DNA from 3 places in the Devosia sp. BK genome. Region 3 is predicted to be linked to each of the others. Evidence: predicted binding sites of a transcription regulator. Region 3 holds the regulator's gene; each other region holds the start of a gene.

Region 1 (7,476 bases), 420 kb from region 3:
CCAAGATATCGTGGCTCCCGACACCCCCTCCCGTCCTCCCCCGTCAAGGGGGAGGTGTCCGCCGGTGGTTGTGGATGCAGGGAGTTCTATGCGATGCTCAGGGATAAACGGCAGGAATATCTCGTGGCGCTGCTACTGGTGGGGCCATTTGTGCTCATCTATGGCGGGCTGTTTGTGTGGCCGACGATCCAGATGGCCATGCTCAGTTTTACCAAGGCGCCGCTGATCGGGTCGGGGGACTGGGTGGGCTGGGATAACTATGTGAAAATCCTCAGCCACAAGCTGTTTCACTCGGCCTTTTGGAACACGGCCTATTTCGTCGTGTTGACGGTTATTCCGAGCACGCTGGTTTCCCTCGTCATCGCCATGGCGGTGAACCGGCTCAAGGGACCGGTGCAGGGCTTTGTGCTCGCCTGCTTTTTCCTGCCCTATATCCTGCCGGTTTCGGTGGTGTTCCTCACCTGGAACTGGATCATCGACGTGCAATATGGGCTCGTGCAGGGGCTGGTGGCGCTGTTCAATGGCGGCAAGCCGATCTCGCTGACGCGCACCATTCCGCTCTTCATGCCCACCGTTGCCTTCGTCACGGTCTGGTGGACGATGGGGTTCAATATCCTGCTCTTTATCGCCGGCTTGAGAAATATCTCGCCGGAAATCTATGAGGCCGCGGCGCTGGATAGCGCGGGGCGGTGGCGGCAGTTCCAGCGTATTACATGGCCGCTGATCTGGCCGGTGACGGCGCTGGTGCTGACCATTCAGCTCATCGCGCAGCTCAAGATTTTCGATCAGGTCTACCTGTTCTCGATCGGCGGGCGGCAGGACGCGACGATCACGCTGGTTCAATATGTCTACAAACTGGCTTTCCAGCAGAACAAGGGCGGCGAGGCGGCGACGGCCGCCATGCTGCTCTTTGGGATGATCATCATCCTCTCGGTGCTGCAATACCAGGTCTTGCGTGCACGAGGTGAGAAATGAGCGCCGAAGCAATTCCCAACCGCGACACCATGGTTTCAGCGCGGAGCCGGGGCGATGGCCCCATCGACATGATCGGGCTGGCCCTGACTGTCATCACACTACTCGTCGCGCTCGCCTCGTTCTTCCCAATTTATTGGGCAGTGATCACGTCGATCAAACCCGATGGCGAGGTGATTTCGGGGAGCAATTCGCTGATCCCCAATCGGGTGGTGTTCGACAGCTATATCCACATCTGGAACAACACCAATATCGGCATCTGGTACATCAACTCGATGGTGACTTCGCTGATCATCACCGCGCTGGTGATCGTCTCCTCGGCCGGTTGCGCCTATGCGCTGAGCCAGTTGGATTTCCCCGGGCGGCGGGTGATCTATGTGCTGATCCTGGCCTGTTTCATGGTGCCCATGCAGGCGCTGATCGTGAACCACTTCGTGCTGATGGCGCAGTTCAAGCTGTTGAACACCTGGGCCGGTATCATCCTGCCGCAGCTGATCGTGCCGGTGGTGATCATCGTCTATAAGCAGTTCTTCGATAGCGTGCCGAAGGAATTTCGCGAGGCGGCGCAGATGGATAGTGCGGGGCACCTCAAGATCCTGTTCCGGATCTATCTGCCGATGAACTGGGGCGTAACGGCCGCATTGGCGATCATCACCTTTATCGGCGCCTGGAATTCCTTCCTCTGGCCTTTCCTTGCCGCGACCGGCGAGGCGACGATGACCGTGCCCGTGGGCATCACGCAGGTGAAGGACGCCTATGGCATTGTCTATGGGAAGTTGATGGCCTCGGCCGTCGTTGCCGGTCTGCCTGTGGCTGTTCTCTACCTCATCTTCCAAAAGCGCGTGACGCAAGCCATCATGCTTTCGGCAGGGGTCAAGGGTTGAACCACTGGGCGCGATAAAGACGGTGGCCGCCTAAAAAAGACTTTGCTGTGCTTTGGGCTTTGGCACTTGCGGCGTCGCTTCGCCGCGGCGCTTAAGTTCCTGCTCGGCGCTGAAGCGCGTGTCGATGTCGCGGTCGCGCGCTAACTCGTCGAGTGCTTCGAGCGAAATCTGTTCCCACGCTTTGCCACGCTCCGGACCGGAGCGCACTCGTGGCAGAAGGCCCGGCAGCTTGCTCCAGGCAATCAACTGTTCGGCCGAAGTTTCATTGAGCATATCGCGCAGGTGATGCGCCGTGACATAGGCATCGGGCATGGCGCGGTGGGCGGGGAGCCCGATTTCGTGCACGAGGCCCTCGGGCATGCGCTGATACCGCAGCATCTGGTTGGAAAAGCCTTCAAGTTTGGGCCAGACGCGCAAGGCGCTTTTCCAGGTGCATATCCACGGCGCGCCGCCGGTCAAACGCGGCGTGCAATAGCGCTGCTCGAAAGCTGCGCGATGCGCCGCCAAAGCGATGACGCCATCCTGCGGCTGCAAGACGGTGGGGGCTATGTCGCGCCAGAAAGGCGCATCGGCGACGAAGGCATCTAGAATATGGTGTATCGCCATTGTCTCGGGCGTGATGGGGCGGCCCGGATTGACGAAAAGCGCGCCGCGTTCGTCATTGACCTGCCACGGGCCGCCCTCGATCGAGACCACATCCTGCCAACCGATCTCGCAGACATCCGTTGCCGCATCGCCCGATGTCTCGAGGTCGATGACGCGTATCCTCCTGATGGACATGACCAATCCTTGCTGCATGAAGCCATAACGGACCATTGCCCACTAGGATGCACAAGTCCGGTTGCTGCGATCACGGCAATATCGTGATGGCGTGAGTCCAAGGAAAGCTTGCGAACAAAAAGAGAATATCATCCCCTGTCCGCTTATTGCGGGGATCGATTCGTGCTTGCCGACACCACCTATCTTGATGCGCTCAACACCAATCAGCGGGCGGCTGTCGTGCATGGGGTTGGGGAAGCAAAGCCCGGCCCCTTGCTGGTCATCGCTGGGGCCGGCTCGGGCAAGACCAATACGCTGGCGCATCGCGTGGCGCATCTCATCGCCAATGGCGCGGACCCCAGGCGCATTCTGTTGCTGACCTTTTCGCGCCGTGCCGCCAGCGAAATGGCCCGCCGTGTCGAGCGCATCGCAGGCCGCGTTCTCGGCATTGGCGAAGGCGCAGTCGCTGATGCTCTGACCTGGGCCGGGACTTTTCACGGGATCGGCGCGCGATTGCTGCGCGAGTATGCGCATCAGATCGGTCTCGATCCCGCCTTCACGATCCATGATCGCGAAGACTCCGCCGATCTCATGAACCTCGTCCGCCACGAGCTGCAGTTCAGCGAGACCAAGACGCGGTTTCCGACCAAGGGCACGTGCCTCGCCATCTATTCCCGCGTGGTCAATGCGCAGGCGGACCTCGACGAGGTTTTGAAATCCGTCTTTCCCTGGTGCGCCATGTGGTCTGCCGAATTGCGTCAGCTTTTCAGCGCCTATGTCGAAGCCAAGCAGCAGCAGAATGTTCTCGATTACGACGACCTGCTGCTCTACTGGGCCGGGATCATGGCCGAGCCTATGATTGCCGAGCAGATGTCGAGCCTTTTCGACCATATCCTCGTCGATGAATATCAGGACACCAACCGGCTACAGTCCTCGATCCTGCTCGCTTTGCGCCCGGATGGGCGCGGCATGACGGTGGTCGGCGATGATGCGCAATCGATCTATTCTTTCCGCGCCGCGACCGTGCGCAATATCCTCGACTTTCCGAGCGCCTTTTCGCCGGCCGCCGAGATCGTCACGCTCGATCGCAACTATCGCTCCACCCAACCGATCCTCGCCGCGGCCAATGCGGTGATCGAGCAGGCAAGCGAGCGCTTTACCAAAAATCTCTGGTCCGAAAGGCACTCCGAGGCCAAGCCTTTCCTCGTCACCGTCAAGGATGAGGCCGATCAGGTAGGCTATATCGCCAAGTCTATTCTGGAGGCGCGCGAGGCGGGCACTGCGCTCAAGGAACAGGCCGTGCTGTTCCGCGCATCGAGCCATTCCGGGCCGCTCGAAATCGAGCTGACCCGCCGCAACATTCCTTTCGTCAAATTCGGCGGGTTGAAATTTCTCGACGCGGCCCACGTCAAGGACGTGCTGGCGCTTTTGCGATGGGTTGAAAACCCGCGCGATCGGGTTGCCGGTTTTCGCGTGCTGCAACTCATGCCGGGCGTCGGGCCGGGAACGGCTGGCCGAGCCCTTGATGCCATCGCCGCCCATGCCGATCCCGCATGGGCTTTTTCCGAAGTTCCGCCACCTATCAAGGCCGGTCAGCATTGGCTTGATCTCGTCAGCATGGTGGGCCGGCTTTCGGCGCGCGAAATCTCTTGGCCGCTCGACATGGCTTATATCCGCCAATGGTACGAGCCGCTGCTGGAGGCCAATTACGAAGATGCAGCTATCCGATCGGCCGATATCGTCCAGCTCGAGCAGATCGCCTCTGGCTATCCGAGCCGCGACCGGTTTCTCACTGAACTGACCCTTGATCCGCCCGACGCCACCAGCGACCAACCCGGCGTGCCCTTGCGCGACGAGGATTATCTCATTCTCTCGACCATCCACTCGGCAAAGGGGCAGGAGTGGAAATCGGTCCATGTCCTCAATGTCGTCGATGGCTGCATTCCGTCCGATCTCGGCACGGGATCCACGCATGAGATCGAAGAAGAGCGGCGGCTTCTTTATGTCGCCATGACCCGCGCCAAGGACGAATTGCATCTGCTCGTGCCGCAGCGCTTCTATGTGACCCAGCAGACGAGGAATGGCGATCGCCACCTCTATGCGCAACGCACCCGCTTCATCCCAAGGTCGATGACCGCATTTTTCGATGACATCTTATGGCCGCCGGTGACGCCAATCCGCGAAGGCGTCGGCCCGGCGCGGCCAGCTGTCGTCGATATCGCGGCCAAGATGCGCGGCATGTGGTAGCGTCAGGTATAGTTTCCGAGCGCAGCGTACCATTCGGCATAGGGCGTGTTTCGTGCGAAGTGTCGGTTGTAATCCGGCGCGCCGTCGTCCCACCAGACAGGGCCACGTTCGCCAAGCGCGACCTTGGCTTCATCGACCGCAGTGCGCGCAGCTTTTCGCGCCGCATCATCATTTTTTTGCGAGACCGACGGCGCGTCGTGCGGCCGTCAATTTTTGGACCCAATATGTGCGGTTGGTCTCGCTGAGTGAAGGATTGCTCTTCCGCCAGAGCCGGCCGCGCACGACGAAATATCGCCCGTCTGGCGTGGTCGGATAGTCCTTTACCTTTTTAGTAGCCATGGCCTCGTCACTCGGAAAAGTGCAGGCTCCACCCGCGATCGGCGCCGGAGGGGGAGCGGTATTCGACATCAGGGACCCACTGATATTGCCCAAAGAACCATTTTCGCGCCGACCAGAAATTGCTCGGTTCTTCGTCCTCAGGCACACCATGATAGAGAAAGGGCACGGGCTCTTTCACGCCCTCGCCATCCGTCCCGTCCTCATCCGTGATGAAGCTATGGTGGCCGACGCCTTTTGCCGCGGTGGCTAAGGTGCCTGTATCGGACAGCGTTTCGGCATTGGCACCAAAGAGGCACCCGTCCGACTTGGACCAATCCTCGGCCACCAGGGGAACGCCGTCAGCGCGCAATCGCAGATCGGCGAGGCAATAGTTCGCACCCCATGAGCCGTTGGCCGAATAGACCACGTGCAACTGTCCCGCTGGGTCCACGATCGGCTGGGGGCCCTCGTTGATCGACGGCGTCTCGTTCGCAACGTTTTCCCAGGGCTGATCGGGAGACGAGATGATCGCCCGTGACGCGTCAGGCGCGTCATCACCCTGCAGCTTCACGATGAAAATATCCTGCTGCACATCGCTATCGCCCTGCCAGCCGGACCAGACGAAGAAATCATCTCCGTCGAAACTAAAGGGCATGCCGTCGATGGCCCACTTGTCTTCGGGCAGATCGATTTCCTCCGCGGGGCCATAACCGGATGTCGGCTCTGTCGAGGTGATGCGATACATCCGATGCGCCTCGCCGACGCCGGCCGCGAAATAGACGTGATAGAGGCCTTCTTTGTAGACGATCTCCGGCGCCCAGACTTCGCCGAGCCGATCCCGATCGAACCAGATCCGCAAGCCGCGCGCTTCGGCAAGCGCATCAAGGCTCGATGCGACGCGCACCACGAGACTATCGCCGCGCCGCGATTCGACGGCCACAAAGCCGTCGTCGGTGTGAATGACGCTGGGGTCTGCTGAGTAAATGCCCGTGTCGCCGAGAGGCGCCGGAGCATCTTGCGCCGAGGCGGAGATCGCGCCGGCAAGAAACCAGGTTACCGCCAGGCCGCCAATCCAATTCGGCATCGTCCCCTCCCAAAAATGTCGCGGCGTCCGATTTCCACTGATTATCGCCGCGCTGTCGTCGTTTCGATATTTGCGCTCGTCATGATCGCAACGCGACCATTTTTCACCGCGTCGTCGGCCATCGTCAACGCGTCTCCAACGAAAGCTCAGGCATGAACTACAAGGATTTCATGGCGAGACCGGGCCGGGATTGCGCCATTATCGCGCATCGCGGCATCTGGCGGGATGCGCCGGAGAACAGTCTCCAGGCGATCGAAGCGGCCATTGCCGGCGGCTATGACGTCGTCGAGATCGATGTGCGCCGTAGCGCCGACGGCGCGCTGTTCCTCTGCCACGACGATAGTCTCGAGCGGATGACGGGGCACGACGCCGCGGTGGAAGAGCTTGCGGCCTCGGAGCTGGCTGCGCTGCACCTGCGCAATCGCGATGGTGGCGCGGGGAATGCGCTGACCGATCAGAAACTCGCGCGTCTGAGCGATGTTTTCGATCTCACCCGGGATCGCATCTTCATCCATCTCGACGTCAAGGACCGGCTTCTTATTCCCGAGGTCATCGCCGCCGCCCAGGCCGCCGGCGTCGATCAGCAGGTCGACTTTTGGAGCGCCCTTCGAGACGAAGACGACTTCGCTTGGATCAATAGCAACATCATGGCCCACGGCGTCCCGTTCATCGCCAAGACGCGGCTCAATGTGCCGGGTGCGGAACTTCAGACCGAATTGGTGTTTCGGATCAAGCCGCTGATCTGCGAAATTTACTTCGATTCCATCGAGCAACTCGCCGCGCATCGGGATCGCTTTGCGGCGGCGGGGATCAGCCTCTGGGTCAATACGCTCGATGATGTTTCCTGCGCCGGGCTGACCGACAGCGCGGCACTCAGGGATCCCGACGCGGTTTGGGGGCGCCTCCTCGATGCAGGCGTGTCTGCCATCCAGACCGACGAAGCGGCGGCTCTCAAAGCCTATCTCGCCAAGCGCCGCTGATATTTCCCAAGAAAGCGAGACCAATGGCCTACATAGACTATATCGCAGATCCAACGCGCCGTTGCGCCATCGTTGCCCATCGCGGCGCCTGGCATGGTGCGCCGGAAAACAGCCTCGCGGCGATCGAGAATGCCATCGCTATCGGCGTCGACATCGTAGAACTCGACGTGCGCAAGAGCGCTGATGGCGAACTCTTCCTGATGCACGACGATACGCTGCTGCGCATGGCGGG
Region 2 (7,476 bases), on a different contig from region 3:
GCCGCTCATCATTACGCGGGCGGGTATTGGCCGGGCGGCCCTGCGGACGCGCATTGGCAACTTCGCCCTCGGGACGACGCGGGCCCTTGGGGCGCGAGCGATCCGGACGGCCGCGGCCTTCGGGCTTGGCTTCGCCACCCTCGGCAGCTTCAGGCCGGCGATTGCCGGGCTTGCGACCATTGTGATTGTTGTCGTTGTGACGACGACCACCGGGGAACCAGATCTCGTCGAATTCGGGCTCAGCCGGCGCGGCAGTTTCCGAAGCCTTGGCTTCGTCGATCACGCCCTCTTCCGCAGTCGGCGTCGCGTCGAGGACCGGCTCAGCGGCCACTTCAGCAACCGGAACGTCTTCTGCGGGTGCATCGACGGCGGCAGCATTATCGTCCAGCACGGCCTCAAGCGCTGGCGCCTCCGCACCGATTTCGGCGACCGGTGCCGGTGCGGCAGCCTTTGGCGTGCGCCGAACGCGATAGCCGAGCGACGTCAGGATCGAGGCAAAATCCTCGCCCGAGCAACCGAGAAGGCTCGTCATTTCGACGGTCACGCGGAAACCATTGCCTTCGGCAGCGCCGGCTGGCGGCTCGCCCTGAAAACGGGTGGGATCGATGGCAATCAGCGGCCGGATAATGTCGGCGAGACGCTCAAGAATATCGATACGAACGGCACGCTTGCCGGCCACCTTGAAGCCGGCAATCTCGTAAAGCCGCGGATCCACTTCGGGATCGACAAGGAAAGAGGTCCGGCCCGAGAGCACGATATGGGGAATATCGGTGACGCCGGGCTGGCGCACGCCGCCATTTTTCAGCGCAAAGAGGATCAGTGCGAGTTCGCGCGGCGCTGGCTTCAGCGAGAGCGGTACATAGATATGATAGGCGCCGAATTTGATGCCAAGCTTGCGCATCTTGCCGCGCACGTCCTGGTCGAGATTTTTGACATCGTCAGAGACCTGCCCGCGCGGCAGGAGACCAAGATGCTCGAAAAGCTGGAAGGCAATGCCACGCGCCGGCCCTTCAAGATCGGCTGGCGCTTCGAGCGCCATGACCTGCTCCAGCGTCGTATTGACGTGGTGCCGCAGCCAGAGGCCCAAGCGATCCTGAACGCGTTCGAGATCGGTGCCGGTCAGCGATTCGTCGGCAAGGATCAGGATACGCGGACGATAAAGGCTATCGCCCTCGACAAGTTCAGCCACGAGATCACCGCGCCAGCGCAGGCGTCCATCGGTGGCCAGAACGAATTCTTCGTTGGGCGCGCCCGCCAGACGGTCGGCGCGATTGCGGATCTCTGGAGCGACGACCTGATCCGCGGCACTGCGCGTGCCCTTGGCGTCAAGTTCGCCATCCATCCGCGCCAAAGTGAAGCGGAAGCCTTCAAGCGTGCCGAGAAGATGGCCCTCAAGCCTCACTTCGCCGCGCTCATTGATCTCGGGAGATACCATACGTTTGTCTTTCAGATGGCGGAGCAGCACGCTGGTGCGCCGGTCGACGAATCTCTGGGTGAGACGCTCATGGAGCGCATCACTCAGGCGATCTTCAATCTCTCGGGTCTTTTCGCGCCAATGTGATGGGTCTGCAAGCCAGTTTTTGCGGTTGGCGACGAAGGTCCACGTCCGGATTTGCTTGATCCGATGACTAAGAGTCTCGATGTCGCCCTCTGCATTGTCGCAAAAGCGCACCTGCTCGGCAATCCAGTCTGCGTTGACCGATCCATTTTGCCTCAAATCCGAAAAGATCCGCGTGACGATCTCGCCGTGGGCTGCTGGCGAAATCCCCTGATAGTCAGGGGTCTGACAACATTCCCAAAGGAGTTTGACCGCTTCGTGGCCACGCGCCAGCCCACCCGCCTCGTTGCGCGAGAGGAATTCCAGGGCAAGCTGATCGGTTGCGATCGGCACGCGCGTCAGAGTTTTGTCGTCGGGCGTTCGCTCTAGGCTGGAGCGCAGCCGATCGATGGACGAAAAATCCAACACGGAATTGCGCCATTGCAAAACCTTGATCGGCTCGAAATCGTGCGTTTCGAGCTGCACCACCAGTTCTTCGTCGAATGTGTCGGTGCCGCCCGTCACCCCAAAGGTGCCGTTGCGCTTGTGCCGCCCCGCGCGGCCCGCGATCTGGCCCATCTCGGCCGGTGTCAGCGGCCGGCTCTGGCGGCCATCGAATTTCATGTCATCGGCAAAGGCGACATGGTGGATATCGAGATTGAGCCCCATGCCGATGGCGTCGGTCGCAACGAGGAAATCCACGTCGCCATTTTGATAAAGCTCGACCTGGGCGTTGCGCGTGCGGGGGCTGAGCGCACCCATCACCACCGCTGCCCCGCCCCGCTCGCGGCGGATCAGTTCGGCGATGGCATAAACCTGCCGCGCGGAAAACGCGACGATGGCGCTGCGGCTTGGCTGGCGTGAGATTTTTTTCGATCCCGCATACATCAACTGCGAAAACCGCGGCCGCTCAATGATCTCGGCATGCGGCAACAGCTTGCGGATCACGCTCGCCATCGTCCCTGAGCCGAGCAGCAGCGTTTCATGAAACCCGCGCGCCTTGAGGATACGATCGGTAAAAATATGTCCGCGGTCAAAATCGGTCGCCGTCTGGATTTCATCGACTGCGACGCAATCGACGTGAATATCCATCGGCATGGCTTCCACGGTCGCCACCCAATAGCGCGGTTTTGGCGGCACGATTCGCTCTTCGCCCGTCACCAGCGCCACGGCCTGTTCGCCGACGCGTTCGACGACGCGCGCATAGACTTCGCGCGCCAATAGACGCAGCGGCAGGCCGATCATCCCCGTGGGATGAGCCAGCATGCGCTCGATGGCAAAATGGGTCTTGCCGGTATTGGTTGGGCCCAAAATGGCCTTGACCGACTGGGAGGATGCGAAAGTCATTGAGCAACAATGTAGGGTGCGCAAATGCCTATGGCGAGGGGCAGCACGCATTGTCCCACAAAAGCACGGTTTTTGTGATCAAGCGGCGAGGCGTTAAGCTTTGGAACGCAGCGGAAACGAACAGGGACAGAATCGGCACAGTTCAGCAAATCCGTCTTTGTTCACGGCGATGGGTGGTGGGGAGAATCGCTCGAAGCACACAAGTGTCGTTGGATGGTCTGCGTCCGCGCCCCGATAACGCCATCTGGGCTTCATCTTGATTGAAAAAGCGTGAATTTCGGCGGAATCGCGCCGTTTCGTAGCGAACTAGAAATGCCAGAACGTTCAGATTATTTGCGGAGTTAAGAGCTTTGTATCGGCCTACTGGCGGCCTTGAACCGTAAAATTCATACCTTTTCGTTTGACGTCCCATTCTGGGTCGCAGAGCCTGTGAGAAATCTTGCGACCAAGGCGCGCGTACAGCTAGGCTCTCTGAAGAATATCGATCGCATCCCGGTTGCGACGCTAAAAATCAGCCATGTCCCAAAGCGGGGCACTTCGCTCCGCTCGGCTTTGGTTCCTTAACATCTGGACCACATCGGGAACGAACAGGGTCAGAATCACGATCGAGGTCGAGATACCCGGTTTGTTCTACGCCATGGCTGGTAGGCCTATGGGCGAAGTCCTACCGTTCGACCTCCCGCAAGCCGCTAACCGCCTTCTTGGCCTTCACGTCCATGACCAAACCCCTAATTTCTGAGCTCGCCCGCTTTCCCGATCAGTTCGTTACCGCAAACAAAAAGGGCGCCGAAGCGCCCTTAACAATCTCGCCCCGCAAAGCCGGGCAAAAAATCAGCAAAAATTGAGAAAAAACCTTTTGACCGTCCCAACCCGGGACGGCGGGCCTCAGCTCTCGGCTTTGACCAGCACCATCGAGAGGTCACCCATCGAGGTGCCGAGCAGCACGCGATAAGGAATAAAGTATCCCGTTTCGCCGAGCGGCATGTACCAGATGAGAATGCGGCTCTCGTCGGCTAGATAATTGGTGATCTCGTTGCTCTCATAGTGGCCCGAAATCGGCTCGTAATCGATCGAGCAGAGCACGACCGGCCCCTGATAGCCCGTGCGCGGTGACGTCGCGTCGTCGGTATCGACGAAGCTCATGTCGAGATTGAAGCGTTCGACGCCGGTAAAGATGCGCATGCGCCGATCGCAAACCGATTTGTCGAGCGCCCCGCCTTTGAGGACAAAGGCCGAAACGAAATCGCCCACACCCGTCAGATGTCCCCGCTCGACGGGAACGCGATCGAAATCCCCAACTGGCGGATCGACCTTGAAGGACGTGACGTTCTGACCCGAGAAGCCGACATCGACATTGAATTTTTCGCCATTAGCCCGGGTTTCGAGCGCAAAGCTTTCCGAGCGCAGCGTTGAGCCCGAGGAATTGCCCTTGGCGGTGATATTGGCCGTGCCGCTCGCCACCACTGCGCCAAGCCCGGCCACATTGGCTTTGACATCGAGCGTATAGGCGCTGCCCGTGTCATCGAGGTCCACACGCATCATGGCGACATTGATGCCGCCAAGCGTAAGGACGTAGCTGGCGCTGGCGTCGACTGGAGAGGCCTGGACCTGAGTAAGGCCAAGAACAAGGGCTAGGGAAGCAAGACTGGTTCGGATCAAGATAAAGGTCTCGGCTCGTGCAAAAGGCGGGCATCGGGCCCTTCGCGAATCACGATAAGAGGCCAAAGTGCCGGGCTCTTGTGGTACTGGCAAGGCACTCGCGGGTCTTTGAGCCCTGCCCGACCTTGACGCGCCAAGCCATTTTCTCTAAGACGCCCGCAGATTTCATCACAATCGAGGCCCGTTGCGGGATTCCCCGCCACGCAGGACCTTTACACAAACAGGAATTCTGAACATGGCACGTCGCTGCGAACTGACCGGCAAGGGCGTTATGGTGGGTAACACCGTTTCGCACGCTCTCAACCGTCACCGTCGTCGTTTCCTCCCCAACCTGATCAATGTGACGCTGATCTCGGACGCTCTGCAGCGCCCGGTCAAGCTGCGCATCTCTGCCGCTGCCCTGCGCTCGGTTGAGCACCGCGGTGGTCTCGACGCCTTCCTCGTCAAGCAGGATGACGCCGACCTGTCCCCGCTCGCTCTCGGCATCAAGAAGGAAGTGCGCGCCGCTCTCGCCGGCTAATCGCACTCTTCTCAAGATTTCAGCCGCGCGTGCCAAAAGCCGCGCGGCTTTTCTTTTTATATAAGCTTCATCAATGCCACGCCGGTCTTCTGCCGGAGAGTGGCTCTCAGAGGTGCATTCTGATGCTGTCTCGTTTCCTTGGCGCTGTCGCGGCCATGGTCGTGGTCGTTGCCGCGTCCAACGTTCTCGTGCTCTATCCCTTTCAGGTCCAACTTGGCGGCATAAATCTCGCCGATCTTTTGACCTGGGGTGCGTTCACCTTCCCCTTCGCTTTTCTGATCACCGACCTGACCAATCGCTATGATGGTCCGCGCAATGCCCGTCTCGTCGTGCTGGTGGGCTTCCTCGTCGGCCTCGCGCTCTCATTCTATTTGAGCTTCCATCCGCTGCCTTGGAATGCAGGCGGCGCTTCAGCCACCACCCAGCGCATCGCGCTCGCCTCGGCCGCAGCGTTCGTTACCGGCCAACTGCTCGATATCAGCATCTTCTCACGGCTCCGCGCCGTGCGGGCCTGGTTCCTGCCCCCGCTCGTCGCGTCGCTCTTTGGCTCGCTGATCGACACCACGATCTTCTTTACAGTCGCATTCGCGCCTTTCCTTGCCGGCATCGATGCGCTGTTCGGGCTGCAGGATGGCTCGCTGGCCTTCCCCGCGCCCTTCCTCGGGATTGGCCCCGAAGTGCCGCTCTGGATTTCGCTCGCGGCAGGCGACTTCATGGTGAAGTTCCTGGCAGCACTCGTGCTGCTCGCGCCCTACCGCGCCCTCATGGGCCGGCTAAAGCCGCTTCCGCCGCTCGGCAGTGCGGCGGCGCTGCGCTAACAGGTTACGCGGATCTCGGCGAAGCCGGTCTCGGCTTCGTTGCCGCCCGAGGTAACGGCCAACATGCAGGCGGTCCCGTTGAGCGGCACATTGCCGCCAGACGGCACGGTCGTGCCATCGGTCAGCGAGATATAGCCATTGTTGACGTTCATCACCGTGATCGTCGCATCCGTCCCGCAGACGGGATAGCTGTCGCCCGAGGCGACGAGCAGCCGCATGCCTGATGGCAGGCAGTCTCCGTCGCTCTCGGCCGAAACCGTCGGCCCCGAAATCGAAGGCAAGGTAGCAGGCTGTGTGCCGGCCGCAGCGCCATTGCCAGCGCGCCAATTTTGTTCGAGCACCGCCAGGCGATTTTCGATTGCTGCAAGACTGGTGTCGCTGCCGGTCGGCGCGGCAACGGCAGCGCTAGCTTGCGGGCTGCTGCGCTGGGCATAAAGATCAAGGCTCAAACGCACTTGCGCCATCTCGGTCGAGATCCGCAAAACTTCCCGGCGCATTTCGGTATAGGTCCAGGCGGTCGTCGCGAGAGCCGCAACGCCGACGACGGCGGCAACACCGGCCAGAAGCGATCCCGGCCTTAGCCGCCATTTGCGCCGCGGCGCCTTGCGGGGCGCGGAGAGGCCAAGCTTTTCGCGTGCACCAACCCGCATATCGGCAGTTACGCCACCAACGGTCGTCTCGTCCCGATCCTGGCTCGGCTTGTCATCCACGCAGCATGCTCCCGGCCAATCGACGTCGCGATTGGCCTTTCATCCAACTGGGGCCGAACTAAGGACCACAACTATTGCGCTGGCGTTGCGGCCACTATCGGCGCCGGTGCCTGCTGGCCGCCGGTAAACACCGAACCGATCCCGGAAAAGAAGCCCGATACCGCTGCGCCACGATCCTTGATGGCCGCCTCGGTCGCCGCCTGGCGGGTGATGGCGTTCCCGGCATCGGCCAGGGCTTTATCATCAGCCGCCTTGCGGGCCGCAACCTGAGCGTCCGGCACGGTGGGCGGGCACAGGGCCGCGGCATCCAGTGGTCCCGCTGCAACGGGATTGAAAATGTAGCGGTTCTCGCACACGTCCCAAGCCGGCGGCGTCTTGTTGAGATCAAAGAGGTCATAGCCCTCCTTGATATTGCGCCAGAACGCGAGGTGCTGATTGGACGCAAACTGGGCCAGGTTCGCGCTCGTCATGCGGAACGGATAAATCTGTACCTGGAAGGAGGGATTGCCGCCCTTAAAGCTCTCGCGCGCCAGAGCATAGATTTCCGCCATGCCACCATCCGTCATCGCATAGCACCCCACTGACTTGCAGTCGCCATGCACCATCAGGTTGGAGCCGCTGCGGCCATTGGCGCGATCGAACTTGTTGGGAAAGCCCGTGTTGAAGGCGAGGAAATAGGCCGACTTCGGGTTCATGAGGCCGGGCGTGATCGTATAGAACCCTTCCGGGCTCTGATAATCGCCTTCCCTGAACTTGGGACCGAGATCGCCCGAAAAGGCGCAGATGTTATAGGTCTTGAAGAGCTTGAACTGTCCCGAATTGGTGTGCTTCCACACCTCGAGCACGGCCTCTTTCTTGAAGATGCGCACGACCATGCCTTCGCCG
Region 3 (7,476 bases):
TTGCCGTGCTAAAACGGCAACCAGCAAGGCCCACGGTCCGCGCGCTGCGGACGGATAAGGAATTTGACGATGACGACTGATAACAGCGGCGCTCCGAAGAAGCTGCGTTCGCGCGCATGGTTCGACAATCCCGAAAACCCGGACATGACCGCGCTTTATCTCGAGCGCTATATGAATTTCGGCGTCTCGCGCGAAGAACTTCAGTCGGGCAAGCCGATCATCGGCATTGCGCAGACCGGTTCGGACCTCAGCCCCTGCAACCGTCACCACATGGTGCTGGCCGAGCGCGTGCGTGAGGGCATTCGCGAAGCTGGCGGTATCGCCATCGAATTCCCGGTGCATCCGATCCAGGAAACCGGCAAGCGCCCGACCGCGGGCCTTGACCGCAACCTCGCCTATCTCGGCCTCGTCGAAGTGCTTTATGGCTACCCGCTTGATGGCGTGGTGCTGACCATTGGTTGCGACAAGACGACCCCGGCCATGCTGATGGGCGCGGCGACCGTGAACATCCCGGCGATCGCGCTGTCGGTCGGGCCCATGCTCAATGGCTGGCACAAGGGCGAACGCACGGGTTCCGGCACGATCGTCTGGAAGGCGCGCCAGATGATGGCGGCGGGCGAGATCGACTATGCGCAGTTCATTGAACTCGTCGCGTCGTCGGCGCCGTCGACCGGCTATTGCAACACGATGGGTACGGCGACGACGATGAACTCGCTGGCCGAGTCGCTCGGCATGCAGTTGCCGGGCTCGGCAGCTATTCCCGCGCCGTATCGCGACCGCCAGGAAATGGCCTACCGGACCGGCAAGCGCATCGTCGACATGGTGCACGAGGATCTGAAACCCTCGGACATCCTGACTAAGGACAACTTCATCAACACCATCGTCGTCAATTCGGCGATCGGTGGCTCGACCAATGCGCCGATCCATATCCAGGCCATCGCCAAGCATATCGGCGTCGAGCTGGAACTGCAGGACTTCCAGACCTACGGCCACAAGGTGCCGCTCTTGGTGAACCTGCAGCCGGCTGGCGAATATCTCGGCGAAGATTACTACCATGCCGGCGGTGTGCCGGCGGTGGTAAACGAGCTGATGAAGCAGGGTCTCATTCGCGAGAACGCTCCGACCGTCAACGGCAAGACCATTGGCGAGAATTGCCGCAACACGACGATCCAGGACGATAAGGTCATCCGCCACTTCGACAATCCGCTCAAGGTGGATGCCGGCTTCCTCGTGCTGCGCGGCAATCTCTTTGACAGCGCGATCATGAAGACCAGCGTGATCTCGTCCGAGTTCCGTGAGCGCTACCTCGCCAATCCCGAGCATCCCGGCATGTTCGAAGGCAAGGCGGTGGTGTTCGATGGCCCTGAGGACTATCACCACCGCATCGACGATCCGGCGCTCGATATCGACGAAAACACGCTGCTCTTCATGCGCGGCGCTGGTCCGATCGGCTATCCGGGTGCGGCAGAAGTCGTCAACATGCGGCCGCCGGCCTACCTCATCAAGAAGGGCATCCATTCGCTCGCCTGTATCGGTGACGGCCGTCAGTCAGGCACGTCGGGTTCGCCTTCTATCCTCAATGCGTCTCCGGAAGCAGCTGCAGGCGGTAACCTTGCGATCCTCAAGACTGGTGACCGCGTCCGCATCGATCTGAACAAGGGCGAAGCCGATATCCTGATCTCGGCCGAAGAAATCGCGACCCGTCGCGCGGCGCTCGAGGCTGAAGGCGGCTACAAGTATCCCAAGCACCAGACGCCGTGGCAGGAAATCCAGCGCGGTATCGTCGGCCAGCTCGGCGAAGGCGCGATCCTGAAACCGGCTGAAAAGTACCAGCGGATTGCGCAGACAGAAGGCCTGCCAAGGGATAACCACTAGGATCGACCGTCATTCGGCCGATGCTGGTCTGCAAATGCCGGTCTCTTGCGCTTCCGGTGCTCACGTACTGATGTACGCTGCGCGCCGGTTCTCAGAGACCGACATTTTCGCCTCAGCCTAGGCCGACTACCGGCCAATCCTTCGGTGACCGAGTTAAAGGCCGGGCAGCACAGAGTGCCGCCCGGCCTTTTTTTTGGCTGACGGTTTTTCACGGTGACGGGCGGCCATTGGCTCTACCTGTTTAGACATTGGGAGCCAAAGGCCGCCGGTCACAGGATCCGGAGTTTGCAGCAGGTCCGGGATCAGGCGCGAACGTTATTTCGGTCGCGGCTGCCGTATTTCAACTCCCCGCCCGGATAGGCGCCCCCATCCACCGGCCATTCCGCCCGACCCTGCGTGGGAGCCGTGTGACTGGCGGAATGGGGAGAGTATGGGCGAGGTTTTGGGGAGCGGGGAGAAGATGGATAAGTATTTTGGGGTTTTGGGGTTTACCCCACCTAGCTTGCCATTCGGGCATAGCCCTCATGGCCCTCTCTCCTGAAGTTGCGCCACTGGCGCAATTTTGCCTGCGGCCGGATCGAAGCCATTAGTAGGAGGAGGGACGCATCGAGTTTGCCTAAGTGACAGCCCTTTTCACCGCTGAGATATGAAATCCGCTGCTGCAGGCTAATCGCACTCGGCGTAGAAACGCGATCGAGACTAAAGAATGTCACGCTCAATCCGGATAAGAGCTTAGATGTTCGTGGATGATGCGCCAAGCATCACCGCGCTTGGCGAGCACCGTGGTGCCTCGTCCTGATCCTTCGGCGTCTTTGCCATCGACCACAGCGCGCCAACAGAACCGATAGGTGCAGCTCGCTGCCGTGTCGCCGTCCGCGATCCAGGTGAGGTCTTCAAGCCAGTACGTCTCGTTCTCAAGACGCTGCCATGTTCGTTCGAAGGCACTGCGAATGGCATCGATGCCGGTGAAACTGCCTGAACTGAACCAGAAGACTGCATCGGAATCGATCAGCGGGACCAGCAATGAAAAGTCGTGATGGTTGATCAGGTCGGCATAAGCCGCCATCACCGTTTTGGGTGTGGCGGCGCCGGGCATTAGTATTTGCGGAGGAGGCCGACGAGGCGGCCTTGAACTTTCACGCGATCCGGCGGGAAGATGCGGGTCTCGTAGGCCGGGTTGGCAGCTTCGAGTGCGATAGTGTTGCCCTTGCGCCGGAGGCGTTTGAGGGTGGCCTCTTCGTCATCGACCAAGGCGACGATGATTTCTCCAGTGCTGGCCTGATCCTGTTTTTTGATAACGACCGTGTCGCCATCGAAAATGCCGGCGTCGATCATGGAGTCGCCGCGGACTTCCAACGCATAGTGTTCGCCCGCGCCAAGCATTTCAGGCGGGACCTGAATGGTGTGGGAATGAGTCTGGATCGCCTCGATGGGCGTACCGGCAGCGATGCGCCCCATGACGGGAATGGAGATCGGTCGGGCATAATCCTCGGCGGCGATACCGCGTGGCTGGGGCGCGCTAACTTTTCCGAGGCTGCCTTCGATAACCGACGGTTCAAACTTGGCTTTGCGCCCGCCGAGGGATGGGTTCATGGAATCCGGCAGCTTGACGACCTCGAGGGCTCTCGCCCGGTTGGGCAGGCGGCGGATGAAGCCACGCTCTTCGAGCGCAGTGATCAACCGATGGATGCCTGACTTCGACGCTAAATCCAGCGCATCCTTCATTTCGTCGAAGGATGGGGGAATGCCGCTTTCCTTCATCCGTTCGTGGATGAACATCAGCAATTCGTGTTGTTTGCGCGTCAGCATCGCCGGTGAGCCCTAGAATCGGAACGGATACGGAACGACTATATGTGTTCCGTCTATGTTCCGCAAGAGTCTCCCATCTTTGCCAAATAGAGGCGCAGTAGAGATTCTCGCTTTCGCCGGAAGACGTCGCGTCAGCGGCAAGACTAGAGCACGGCGGCGAGGTCTTTCGCCAGTTGGGCGAGTTCGGCGTCGTCAGCACGGCCGCTGGCATGGGCGCCGAGGGCGGTGCCCTCGTAGGCAGGGATCAGATGGAAATGGAGATGAAAGACGGTCTGGCCAGCCGGGGCCTCGTTGAACTGGGCGAGGCGGATGCCGTCGGCTTTCGTTACAGTCTGCAGGGCCTTGGCGACGCGTTGGACGAGCGGCATCACCGCCGAAAGGGCCGCGGGATCGGCATCGAGAAGGTTACGCGATGGGGCCTTGGGAATTACGAGGGTGTGACCCTTGGACTGCGGAAAAATGTCGAGCATGACGAGGGCCGTGTCGTCCTCGTAGACCTTGTGGCAAGGTAGTTCGCCCTTGAGGATTTTGGCGAAGATATTGGTTGGGTCGTAGGTCATCAAAGCCTCGGATTATTCGGCAGCGGCGAGCGCTTCGTCGCCGGCATTGTTGGCATATCGGAAGCGGAAGAAATTGAGGACGGCAAGGCCGGTAAGGGTCACCGGTACATATTTGAAGCCGCGGGTGATGAAGAAGAGAGCGATGCCGACCGCCGTTTCCGCCGACATCGCGCCCTTGCCCATGGCGGAGGTGAAGGAGGAGGGGACAATGTGGCGATAGATGAGGTCGTCGGAGCGATAATAGTGGCGGGCGCGGGCAGCGAAGGCGCGCTTCGAACTGGAATAATCGCGCAATTCATCCATGCCCATATCGCCGTGAAATTCGACCTCGGAGCCGAGCGCCCAGACCTCCGGCGCGAGGAGCCTATCCTTGCCCATGAGGGTGAAGCGCTCGATCAGGTCGCGAAACGTGACGTAATTGGCGTTCCAGCAATCGTCCGTTTTGGCGCCGTGCGAAAGGATCAGAACGTCGGCGCGCGCGAGCTTTTCGTCCATCGCGGCGTAATTTCCGGCGGTGAAATCGACGCCGGACTTTGCCGTTTCGACAATGCCGCCCCGCTTTTCGAGTGCTTTGACCATGGCCGAGCCGAAGGCGCCGCTTGCGCCGGTGATGAGGAAGCGCCGGCCAGCAATCTGGCAGGTGGTGCCGACCAGGAGATCAAAGGTGTTGGCAAAGGACGAGAAGAAATTGTGCGGATAGACGTGGTGCATCGCGTGGTAATTGTTGTTTACCCACAAGAGGCCCTGTTTGCCGCCCACGCGGTCCATCGACATGTGATTGTAGTCGAGCCCTTCCTCGCGAAGGGTCAGGGCGAACATGACCGTGCGGATGACGGCAACGACGGCCACGGGCTGCCAGGGCAGCGCCAGGAGGAACAGCGCGATTGCGGCCATCGAGGTAAAGTATTCGGGCAGGACGTGAAACCAGATATTCTGGCGGGCATAGGCCGGATTGACCTGCATATCGAGGCCAAGGAATTTATGGTGGACCCAGTGCCAGGACGAGAAGGTGCGCAGCAGCGGGATCTCGGAATTTTCCCAGCGGTGCAGCAGCCAGTGCAGGGTGTCGAACAGGGTCGTTGCCACTACGAAGACGAGAAGGGCTTCGAGAATGAAGGCTACGACATCCCACAAATCCATTAGTCCCGGGTCTCCTGATCACTTGATGCGCGCTGTCTAGCACAATCGATCGGCTGGGGCTAACGCTCCTGCCGATCGCCGCGCCGGTATGGCGTAAACCCTTCAAGCGCCTCTTGTTCCCGCTCGACGGCGGGACGTTCCGCCTCGAGATAATCCGCTACCGCGTCGCGTAAACCCGCGTGAGCGATCCAGTGAACGGAGTGGGTGGTGACGGGAGTGTAGCCGCGCGCCAGCTTGTGTTCGCCTTGTGCGCCGGCCTCTACGACCGCAAGCTTGTGGGCGATGGCAAAGTCGATGGCCTGATAGTAGCAGATCTCGAAATGGAGAAAGGGGACTTCGCGCGTCGAGCCCCAATTGCGACCGTAGAGGCGATCCCTGCCGATGAAATTGATGGCCCCGGCAATGGGTTCGTCGCCATCGTAGGCGAAGATCAGCACGATCCGATCGGCCATATACTGGCCAAGGAGCGAGAAAAATTTCCGGTTGAGGTAAGGCTGGCCCCATTTGCGCGCGCCGGTGTCTTCATAAAAATCGAAGAAGGCGTCCCAGTGATGCTCCTTGATTTCATCGCCCCGCAGCCATTTGACGGTCAAGCCATCAGCAAGCGCATCGCGGCGTTCTCGGCGGATGGTCTTGCGCTTGCGCGAGGATAGCGTTTCGAGAAAATCTTCGAAGGTCGCAAAGCCCTGGTTGTGCCAATGGAATTGAGTGTCGACGCGGCCAAGCCAGCCAGTTGCTTCGGCAATGTCGGCATCTTCATCGGGCAGAAAGGTGAGGTGCACCGACGAAGCGTTGCGCTGCAAGGCGAGCTGCTGCGCCGTTTCGAGGAGTGCGGTTTTGATCTCGATTCTGTCGGACGGGACCAGGAGCTTTGGGGCGGTTGCGGGCGTGAAGGGCACTGAACCCTGGAGCTTGGGATAATAATGCCCGCCGGCGCGCTCGAGGGCCTGGGCCCAGCCATGGTCGAAGACGTATTCGCCCATGGAATGGGATTTGAGGAACAGCGGCAAAAGGCCGACGGGCGTGTCGCCTTCCGAAACCACGACGTGTTGCGGTTGCCAGCCGGTACGGCCGGTGGCGCAGCCTGATTCTTCGAGCGCGCGGAAAAAAGCGAAGTCGAGGAACGGATTGTCGGGCACGCCATCGGTGCCCGGCACGAGTGCGTTCCACACGTCGGCCCCGATGGATGCCGTTGTGGGATGAATGGTGGCAGTCAGATTATTGGGAGACACTGTCCGGGTTGAACCCTTCGAACACGATCTGGTCGATGTAGGGGCGCGCGGCCTCTGCTTCAACCTTAGACCGGATCGTCCAGGCGGTCACGGGCTTGCCGAGCGCGCGCCAAAAGGTGATCGCGGGCAGGGTCAGGGCGTTCTTGTCGCAAGAGATGAAGTCGAACTGCGTCTCATGCCAGTGGAGAAGGTGGCGCATTGTGTAGCGCTCGTCTTCGGTGATCTCCGGAGGGTAGTCCTCTCCCTCATAGTCATAGGTGATGATGCCGCGCGGACCGGAGAAGCCGTAGTCGCGGATGAGGGTGATAAGCTTGGGATCAAATGATTCGACGGTGACGGGGCCGGCATATTTCGCCAGGGCGTCAGTGGCGACGCGGGCAAGGCGCTGAGTGGCTTCCTTGGTCGGCTGGTGCTTGAGCTCGATCTGAAGGAGGGCGCGGCCAGCGATCTGCTCGAGAAAGGCGTCGAGGGTCTGCGGACGATCGCCGGCGGCGCTGTCTAGGAGCGTCATCGCGGTCATTTCAGCGATGGTGCGGTCGCTGACGAGGCCGGTTTCGCCGGTCAGGCGCTCAAGCTTTTCGTCGTGGAAGACCACCGCATGGCCATCGCTGGTCAGTTGCAGGTCGCACTCAATGGCAAAGTTGCCCGCAATAGCGGCGGCAAAGGCGCTGGCGCTGTTTTCAATGACGCCGTTGGCGCGATCATGGAGGCCACGATGGGCGACGGGGCGGGGAAAGAGCGGTTCGGTCATGGTGAAAGTCTGCCAGCGAGAGTGGAGGCGTGGGGTTCGCACGCCTCCGTGACAGTGTGATTGCAGTTCGGCTTAGACTTCCACGACCGCGTCGATTTCTACGGCAGCG

Evidence for each region. Region 3 encodes LexA, which represses DNA repair genes until DNA is damaged. Its sites were predicted from a motif close to TGTTCNNNNTGTGTTCNG; they were not measured.
Region 1: DevBK_RS06805 (ATP-dependent helicase) is a predicted target of LexA. The motif match lies at 2,747-2,764, and genes of this name have one in related genera.
Region 2: DevBK_RS12125 (helicase-related protein) is a predicted target of LexA. The motif match lies at 2,986-3,003, and genes of this name have one in related genera.

What each region holds. Positions count from the first base shown of each region.
Region 1 is NZ_JAIMBX010000001.1:1,373,500-1,380,975, reverse strand. Features, by position in the region: gene DevBK_RS06820 (carbohydrate ABC transporter permease) at 94-975, shown strand; gene DevBK_RS06815 (carbohydrate ABC transporter permease) at 1,044-1,856, shown strand; gene DevBK_RS06810 (exonuclease domain-containing protein) at 1,887-2,636, opposite strand; gene DevBK_RS06805 (ATP-dependent helicase) at 2,799-4,862, shown strand; partial or broken gene DevBK_RS06800 (hypothetical protein) at 4,865-5,201, opposite strand; gene DevBK_RS06795 (family 43 glycosylhydrolase) at 5,209-6,264, opposite strand; gene DevBK_RS06790 (glycerophosphodiester phosphodiesterase family protein) at 6,417-7,244, shown strand; gene DevBK_RS06785 (glycerophosphodiester phosphodiesterase family protein) at 7,268-7,476, shown strand, end outside.
Region 2 is NZ_JAIMBX010000002.1:52,369-59,844, forward strand. Features, by position in the region: gene DevBK_RS12125 (helicase-related protein) at 1-2,884, opposite strand, end outside; gene DevBK_RS12130 (DUF3108 domain-containing protein) at 3,770-4,543, opposite strand; gene rpmB (50S ribosomal protein L28) at 4,779-5,063, shown strand; gene DevBK_RS12140 (queuosine precursor transporter) at 5,186-5,881, shown strand; gene DevBK_RS12145 (hypothetical protein) at 5,878-6,591, opposite strand; gene DevBK_RS12150 (murein L,D-transpeptidase family protein) at 6,663-7,476, opposite strand, start outside.
Region 3 is NZ_JAIMBX010000001.1:949,938-957,413, forward strand. Features, by position in the region: gene DevBK_RS04600 (IlvD/Edd family dehydratase) at 70-1,875, shown strand; gene DevBK_RS04605 (nuclear transport factor 2 family protein) at 2,591-2,971, opposite strand; gene lexA (transcriptional repressor LexA) at 2,971-3,684, opposite strand; gene DevBK_RS04615 (HIT family protein) at 3,828-4,247, opposite strand; gene DevBK_RS04620 (hypothetical protein) at 4,257-5,384, opposite strand; gene DevBK_RS04625 (GNAT family N-acetyltransferase) at 5,444-6,616, opposite strand; gene DevBK_RS04630 (glycerophosphodiester phosphodiesterase family protein) at 6,603-7,367, opposite strand; gene DevBK_RS04635 (RidA family protein) at 7,440-7,476, opposite strand, start outside.